One region of the Psychrobacillus sp. NPDC058041 genome, then DNA from elsewhere that is predicted to be linked to it. Evidence: predicted binding sites of a transcription regulator. Region 1 holds the regulator's gene; the other holds the start of a gene.
The links. Region 1 encodes NrdR, which represses ribonucleotide reductase genes. Its sites were predicted from a motif close to AACACNATATATNGTGTT; they were not measured.
Positions count from the first base shown of each region.

Region 2: a site for NrdR is predicted at 2,023-2,040, ahead of ACFVR1_RS11460 (vitamin B12-dependent ribonucleotide reductase). Genes of this name have one in related genera too.

Region 1 covers NZ_JBHVRO010000010.1:126,710-131,252, reverse strand. The annotation lists gene coaE (dephospho-CoA kinase) at 1-70, shown strand, start outside; gene ACFVR1_RS15605 (glyceraldehyde-3-phosphate dehydrogenase) at 190-1,194, shown strand; gene speD (adenosylmethionine decarboxylase) at 1,402-1,785, shown strand; gene nrdR (transcriptional regulator NrdR) at 1,903-2,367, shown strand; gene ACFVR1_RS15590 (replication initiation and membrane attachment family protein) at 2,397-3,752, shown strand; gene dnaI (primosomal protein DnaI) at 3,761-4,543, shown strand, end outside.
Region 2 covers NZ_JBHVRO010000006.1:138,569-143,111, reverse strand. The annotation lists gene ACFVR1_RS11460 (vitamin B12-dependent ribonucleotide reductase) at 1-1,952, opposite strand, end outside; gene ACFVR1_RS11455 (lipoate--protein ligase family protein) at 2,118-2,954, opposite strand; gene ACFVR1_RS11450 (rhodanese-like domain-containing protein) at 3,081-3,440, shown strand; gene gcvPB (aminomethyl-transferring glycine dehydrogenase subunit GcvPB) at 4,379-4,543, opposite strand, start outside.

The DNA.
Region 1 (4,543 bases):
TAACAACGGAACTTTAGAAAATACGAATGAACAATTAAAGAAAATACTTTCCATTTGGGAAGGTGAATGACAGGTAAATAAAAAACTTTTCTGAATTCTTATTTAAGGCTACATGATTGTGAATATGTGTTATACTATTTCCAGGTTATAAAATATAAAGTATCACATAGTTACAGGAGGATTTTTTTCATGATAGCTTCTATCGCAATAAACGGATTTGGACGTATTGGTAGAATGGTATTCCGCCAAGCAATTGCACAAGAGGACATTAATGTCGTAGCAATTAATGCAAGATACCCACTAGAAACATTAGCTCACTTAATAAAATATGATTCTACTCACGGTACTTTTGTAGGGGAAGTTACCATTGATAATGATGCACTAATAGTTAATGGTAAACGAGTTCAAATCGTAAACGATCGTGATCCAGCGAACTTACCTTGGAAAAAGTTAAACGTTGATATCGTAATCGAATCAACTGGAAAATTTAATGACGGGGAAAAAGCTGCAGCACACTTAGAAGCTGGAGCTAGAAAAGTAATTATTACAGCTCCTGCAAAAAATGAAGATGTAACGATTGTAATGGGTGTAAATGATCATCAATTAGATGTAACTAAACATGATATTATTTCAAACGCTAGTTGCACAACTAACTGTCTTGCTCCTGTTGCAAAAGTGTTAAATGACACATTTGGAATAGAAAATGGACTTATGACTACCGTGCATTCGTATACAAATGATCAAAACAACTTAGATAATCCACATAAGGACTTACGTCGTGCACGTGCTTGTGCTCAATCGATTATTCCTACTTCTACAGGAGCTGCAAAGGCACTTACAGTTGTTTTACCAGAACTTCAAGGTAAAATGCATGGGATGGCATTACGTGTGCCAACTCCGAACGTTTCTCTTGTAGATTTAGTGGTAGATTTACAGAAAGATGTTACAGCAGAAGAAGTTAATGCAGCATTTGTAAATGCATCAGAAGGTTCGATGAAAGGTATTCTTGGTTTAACAATGGAGCCTTTAGTATCAATTGATTTCAATACAACTACTAACTCTACGACTATTGATGGTCTAACAACGATGGTAATTGGAAATCGTAAAGTTAAAGTTCTTGCTTGGTATGACAATGAGTGGGGCTATTCAGCTCGTGTACTTGATTTAACTAAAAAAGTTGCTTCAGCTCTTTAATTTTTTTATCCTCTTTCAACTTTTTTTGAAAGAGGATTTATTATGTGTTGCATAATTTATAAAAACAACATATAATGAGAATCGTGTACTTCGCGTACACAGACTACTTAAAGGGTTAGGACCTCTTTGGACTAACTTTCCCCCGTGGTAGTCAACTTTGATTTTTAAAATTTTTATACCAAATTTTATCAAAGGGGGAAACGGACATTGGAAACAATGGGACGTCACATTATTGCAGAACTATGGGAGTGCGATTTCGACAAACTTAACGATATGCCATTTATCGAGCAAACTTTTGTTGATGCTGCTCTAAGGTCTGGTGCTGAAATCAGAGAAGTTGCATTTCACAAATTTGCGCCACAAGGTGTAAGTGGAGTCGTTATTATTTCCGAATCGCATTTAACGATTCACAGCTTTCCAGAGCACGGTTACGCGAGCATTGATGTGTATACATGTGGTGATTTAGATCCATCAATTGCAGCTAACTATATTGCAGATGCTCTTAATGCTGGAACACGCGAAACGATTGAAATGCCCCGTGGAATGGGTCCACTAAGTGTACCTAAATCACGTTTGACAGTTCAAGCATAATAGACTTTTAGCCAAAATGATGAGCAGAGGAAGAGATTCCTCTGCTTTTTCGATTTTATTGAAGAATATTGTTATAATAAGTATACAAATTAACGTTAGGAATTAGGAGAGATCAATATGAGATGCCCATCTTGTCAGTTTAATGGCACAAAGGTTGTCGATTCACGTCCAGTAGATGACAATAAGGCCATTAGAAGAAGAAGAGAATGTGAGGATTGCGGATTTCGATTCACAACATTCGAAAAAGTAGAGGAAACGCCATTAATTGTTGTAAAAAAAGATGGTTCTCGTGAAGAATTCAGCCGTGAAAAAGTATTGCGTGGCCTCATACGTGCTTGCGAAAAAAGGCCAGTTGCATTAGATCAGTTAGAAAATCTTGTATTTTCGATTGAAAAGGAACTTAGAAGAATGGGGAATTCAGAAGTGAAGTCAGAAGAAGTCGGAGAAAAGGTAATGGACAAGCTATCAGAGCTAGATGAAGTTGCCTATGTTCGATTTGCATCTGTATATCGCCAATTTAAAGATATAAATGTTTTTATAGATGAACTAAAGGAAATATTAAAGAAAAACCCGTCTTTATAAGAAGCAAAGGAGAGTAGGACCAATTGTCGATGTTATATAAAGAGCTCCAGCCAGCAGACATGTATATGATTCGGCTGCCATATTCTTTTTCAGATTATGATCGTCAATTATTAACTCTATTCTATCAACCATTAGTTGGGGCAGAAGGAATTAGTTTGTATTTAACGTTGTGGGCGGATGGAGAAGTGAAAACTAGTGAACAATGGTCGCATTATCAACTGATGAATGTTTTAGGTGTTTCTATCGGAAAGATTTTTCAAGCAAGAGTTGCATTGGAGGCAATAGGTTTACTTCGTACATGGCAAAAGACAGAAGATGATATTCGTTTTTTTTATTATGAACTTTCTGCTCCATTAGATGCAGAATCCTTTTTAAAAGATCCATTATTGTCGATGTTTTTACTTAATAAAATTGGGGAAAATGCATATAAGCAATTGAGAAATCGCTTCATACAATTATCCAATTGGAACGAAGGATTTAAAGATGTATCAAGAACTTTCATGGACGTCTATAAACCATCCACAAAAAATAGCCAACAAATTTCTTATGATGATGATTATGAATCCAAAAAAAGAAAAACTTCTCTTCCATTTTACTATGAAGAATTTGATTTTTCATTATTACAAGAAGGTTTGTCGGAGCAACTAGTACCAAAATCTGCGATGACGATTGAAGCAAAAGAAGTAATAGCAAAGCTTTCATTCTTATATAATCTAAATCCCATTGAAATGCAAAAAGTTGTCATACTTGCTTTAGATGATGAACTTCATCTTACCGAAGCAAGATTAAAAAAGGCGTGCGCCGATTATTATAAACTGACTGTATCGAAAAAGGCTCCGATTATCCAAAATGTAACCAAAATTAAAAAAACTATTCCTGAAAATAATACACCGCTGACAAAAGAAGCAGAACTAATTCATTATTTAGAAACTACTTCACCTGTGGCGGTCTTAAGGGATATTGCTAAAGGGAAAGAGCCTATACTTGCTGATGTTCAACTAGCAAATCATTTAGTTTCGCACTATAATATGCCAGTTGGTGTCGTAAATGTTCTATTGCAATATGTCCTCCTTCGTACAGATATGAAATTAACGAAAAACTATGCAGAAAAAATAGCGTCTCATTGGATGCGAAAAGATGTCAAAACAGCAAAAGAAGCGATGGAACTTGCTAGAAATGAACATGAACAATATATGAAATGGAAAAATGAAGGTTCAAAGCAGAAAACCTATACAAAAAAACCGACACGAGAAGAGAAAGTACCGGATTGGTTTTACAAAAAAGATGGAGAAACAAAGCAATCCGGGGAATCGACTAATGGAATTCAAAATATTGAAGAAGAACGAAAAAAACTTTTAGCTGAATTAGGCGTCACGAAAAGGTAGGTGCTATTATGGAGAGAATTAATGAGACATTAAAGAGAGTCATAACACCTGAATTTTCCTCCAGACTGGATGAAATGAAACAAGAAGTTTTAGAAAACCCAGATATACAAAAATTTCTAGAAGAAAATGCAGTTAATATTTCGAAACAAGTAGTGGATCGAAGTTTAAGTAAGTTATATGAATATAATTCTCAATCTCAACATTGTGAAGCTTGTCAATCACTTGAATTATGTACTAACTATATAAAAGGCTATGAACCAAGGTTAGTTTTAGACCGCAATCTAATTGACTTGGAATATGTTCGTTGTAATCGTGGAGTAATTGAAGATGAACGAAGGAAAGTAACTTCTATGATTGATAGTATTCATATGCCTAAAGAGGTTATGGAAGCAACTCTAGCTGGTGTTGACTTAGAAGATGGTAGCAGAGTTGTTGCTGTTCGAGCAGCAAAAGATTTTTTAAATGAGTGGGAGCGTACGAATGTACTTCCTGCTAAAGGTCTTTATATAAGCGGGAAATTTGGTGTAGGAAAATCCTATTTACTTGGAGCGTTAGCAAATGAATTAGCGGCAAGGCATATTCATTCAGTAGTTGTCTATGTTCCTGAATTTTTGCGAGAAATGAAACAGGCGATTCAAGATCAGTCGCTTGCTGGAAAAATAGAACTCGTGAAACGAGCTCCTGTTTTAATGCTAGATGATATAGGTGCTGAAACAATGTCTAGTTGGACAAGAGATGAAATACTGGGAACTATTTTGCACTACCGTATGTCTGAACAGCTTCCTACTTTT
Region 2 (4,543 bases), on a different contig from region 1:
GGAGCAACTGTTAGTAAATGAGAGTTACGAATACCATTTTCTAATATAGAGTTACGAATTCCTTCAGGCATAGATTGCATAAAGCCTGTTTCTGTAAATGCTCTTCGAAGACGATTCGTTTCTTCTTCTGTATCAGCTGTTAAGAATGGGAAGCTCCCTCTTTCTCTCGCAAGCTCTGCAGATGTTTCGTATGCAGCTATTGCAATCGTTTTAAAGACCTCATCAACTAATACATTACCTTCTTCCGAACCATACTCTTTTTCACAATAAATGAGAAGATCAGCAAGACCCATCACACCTAATCCAACACGACGTTCTCCTAGTGCTTGTACTTTATTTTCTTCTAAAAAGTAAGGTGTTGCATCAATTACGTTATCTTGCATGCGCACACCAACACTTACAGTTTCTTTTAAAGCTTCAAAATTCACCGTCTTAGTTTCTTTATTCGCAAATTGCGCTAGATTAACAGCAGCTAAGTTACAGACCGAATACGGTGCAAGTGGCTGTTCCCCACATGGATTTGTTGCAACTACTTTTTGGCCATATGCTTTCGCATTTGTTTTTTCATTTGCATTATCGATGAAGAAAATTCCAGGTTCTGCTGAGTATGTAGCACAAACATTTATCAAGTTCCAAAGCTCTTTCGCTTTAACCGTTCTGTATGTTCTAACTGAATAACCCATCTGCTCCCATTCACGAACATCTCCAACCTCATGCCAATGTTTGTTATAAAAAGCCATTTGTTCTGGAGTGTAAGTTTCAATTGCTGGGAAACGCAATTCAAAATCTGTATCTTCTTCTACTGCTCTCATGAAATCATCTGTCAGTGTAACAGAGATATTTGCTCCAGTTAAGAATTCTGGATTATGAACTGTATATGTTCCACCGTCTCTTATTTTTGTTTCTGCATCACGAATAATTTCGTTGCTGAAGCCACCGAGACCCGGTATAGCTTTATAATTGACAATTCCTTGGTACATAGCTTCTTCTTGATTTGTTAAAGGTTTAAATTTAAGCTTGTCCTTCGCTAATTGTTTAATTGTTTCATCAGTCGTATTTTCGATTAAGAATCGTAAAATTCTTGGATTTTGCATTTTTGAAATGATAAATTCTGCAATATCTGGGTGCCAATCAGCAAGCATAATCATTTGTGCTCCACGACGGGAACCACCTTGTTCAACAAGATGTGTCAACTTGGCGATATCATCTAACCAGGAAACAGAACCAGAAGATTTTCCATTTACTCCACGTGCTAGTGTGTTTCTTGGACGAAGTGTTGAACCGTTTGTTCCAACTCCACCACCGCGGCTCATAATTTCCATTACTTGTTTACGATGATCGCTAATTCCTTCACGAGAATCAGCTACGAAAGGCATTACATAACAGTTGAAATAGGTTACATCTGTTCCAGTGCCCGCTCCGTACAATACTCGTCCAGCAGGAATAAATTTCATAGAAACAAGTTGTTCATAGAACTTTTGGAACCACTCAGCACGTTTTTCTTCCGTTTTTTCTACAGAAGAAAGTCCCGTTGCATTACGTTTTGCGATTTGTTCATAAAATACTTCTAACGGTTTTTCAATAACATTGATTGAACGTTTTACAATCCCAGTTTCAAGCTCGTCACTATCATCTATTGCACTACGATAGTCTTCTTCGATCAATACTTCTGCGGTTCTTGTCGATTCATCAATTGAAACGATAAAACCTAAACCACGAGCTGGAAATTTTGGGTCAGCTTTTACAGTTAGAACGACAAAATCTCCTACTTTTAGCGTTTTCTTTTCAGTATCCTTGAATGAATATCTGTCAATCATTACTAATCGGGATACACCTTTGTGTGTCGTATTCATACTTTCTGTAATTGGATGAACTTGTGAAAATTGTCCGATGTCCTTGTTTAACTGTTCAATGTTAATGGTTGCATTTTTATTCTGAGATGCTAATACCATCATATTGCCTCCCTTTTATTTAAAAAAATAAAATACACCATACCGTATATGGTGTATTATTATTTATCACGTTACTATATGTTGTGTTTTTTTGCAAATTAACAAATTAGCTACGAACGCAAGCGTATCAATAGTCAATGTACTAAAGGACTAAAAAAAATATAATTATTTTTTAAAATTCCATTCATCATTTGCATATCGCTTTTGTTCCAGCTCTTTCACGTACTTTTCTTGCTCCTCACTTAAAGTAATTTCTACTAACTCTATGTGTAAAGCATCTTCAAATCCGTTTTTAAAAGCTCTTTTACAGTCGTCGATTGTTACTGGACTTTGGCTAATTTTGTTTATAGCGACTGCTTTCTTCGACAAACTTGCTTTAACCCTATCTCTTAACTCATTCGAAGAAAATTTAAATGTTTGAATCAACTTATCTTCATCTAAATCTAATAAAATTGCTCCGTGTTGAAGTATAACACCTTTTTGTCTCGTTTGCGCACTTCCAGCTACTTTTCTCCCTTCCACAACAAGTTCATACCAACTTGGTGTATCAAAACAAACAGCTGATTTTGGTTTCTTTAAATTTAATTTTTTCTCTTCTGTGTCAGGAACTGAAAAATAAGCATCTAGACCTAGTTTTTGAAACCCGATTAACAAACCTTCACTAATTACCCTGTACGCTTCCGTAACAGTAGCTGGCATGTCAGGGTATTTCTCCGATACAATAACGCTATAAGTAAGCTCATGTTCATGTAGAACACCTCTTCCTCCAGTTGGCCTTCTAACAAAACCAAGACCTAAGCGCTCCACTGCCTCTAAATCTATCTCTTTTTCTACAGACTGAAAATAACCAATGGACAATGTAGCCGGATTCCATTCGTAGAACCGGATGACTGGTGGAATAAGCCCTTCACTATGCCAATCAAGTAGCGCTTCATCTAACGCCATATTATAAGATGGACTACAAGGTCCAGAATTAATAAAATACCATTTTGTCTTTTCCAATACTTCTTCCTCCTCACAACGATATTCATTTTATCAAATAGATTGAATTGTATCTAGTTAATCTTTTATAATGAGTATTGAAACATAGAAAGGGGAAAGACTGTGCCTACTACATTATACTTTTTTATAGGAGTAATTGTCGTATTACTAGTTTATGCTGGTGTACAAGCATTTCGTTTAAAAAAAGCCGTTACAAATCTTACGCAAGACCAATTTATCGAGGGTTATCGTAAAGCACAATTAATCGATGTAAGAGAACCTAAAGAGTTTGATGCTGGACATATTCTTGGAGCAAGAAATATTCCTTCTTCACAACTTAGACAACGTTTTAAAGAGGTCAGACCTGACAAACCAGTATATTTATATTGTCAAAGTGGCGCAAGAAGTGCACGTGCAGCAATGTTTTTAAAGAAAAAAGGATGTACTGATTTGAACCAACTTCAGGGTGGATTCAAAACTTGGACTGGGAAGATTAAATCTAAATAATAATACAGGTACTTCTTTAAACAGGAGACCCTCAGACTGTAGCCAACCTCGGTAAGAAGCGAGTTTGTCTACAGTCTTTTTTTTATTAAAAAGAAAGGAAGAAAAATCGATGACTGAAAAAATTTTCGTTTGATTTAATTCACCTGCAGAATACAGCAGGAAAGATAAAAAAGAAAAATGCAAGCGCCTTTTAAGAGCTTCTTGCCTTCACTATTTCCTGAGTATTTTAGACGAAACTAGGCGTTTGCGCAATATTTTAACCCTTATTCGCAATATTGGGTATCAATTGCGCAATATAAGACTTCTTATTCGCAATATATTGTGGCCTACTCGCAATGTATTTGGAATGTGCATTATTTTATCCATTTCTCGCAGTCTTGCGTATCAATTGCGCAATATAAGGCTCCTTACTCAAAATATTTTGTTGCCTACTCGCAATGTATTTGGAATGTGCATTATTTTATCCATTTCTCGCAACATTACCTATCAATTGCGCAATATAGGACTCCTTACTCAAAATATTTTGTTGCCTACTCACCATGTATTTGGAATGCGCAATATTTTATCCATTTCTCGCAACATTACCTATCAATTGCGCAATATAGGACTCCTTACTCACAATATTTTGTGTCCTACTCACCATGTATTTGGAATGCGCAATGTATTTGAAATGCGCAATATTTTATCCATTACTCGCAACATTACCTATCATTTGCGCAATATAAGACTCCTTATTCGCAATATATTGTGGCCTACTCGCAATGTATTTGGAATTCGCAACATTTTACCTCTTATTCGCAACATAGCGTATCAATTGCGCAATATAGAACTCTTTACTCGCAATATTGCAAGAATATGAATTAGTAATGAGATTTGCACTTGCTATTAGCCATTTAACATAAAAAAGTGCGATCCATTTTCAGGACCGCACTTCCATTTTATGCTTTTGTATAACGTAATACCGGTTGACGAGCAGCTTTTGTTTCGTCTAAGCGATTGATTACTGTCGTATGTGGTGCATTTTGAACGATTTCTGGATTCTCTTCTACTTCTTTTGCAATTTGAATCATCGCATCACAGAAAGCATCTAATGTTTCTTTAGA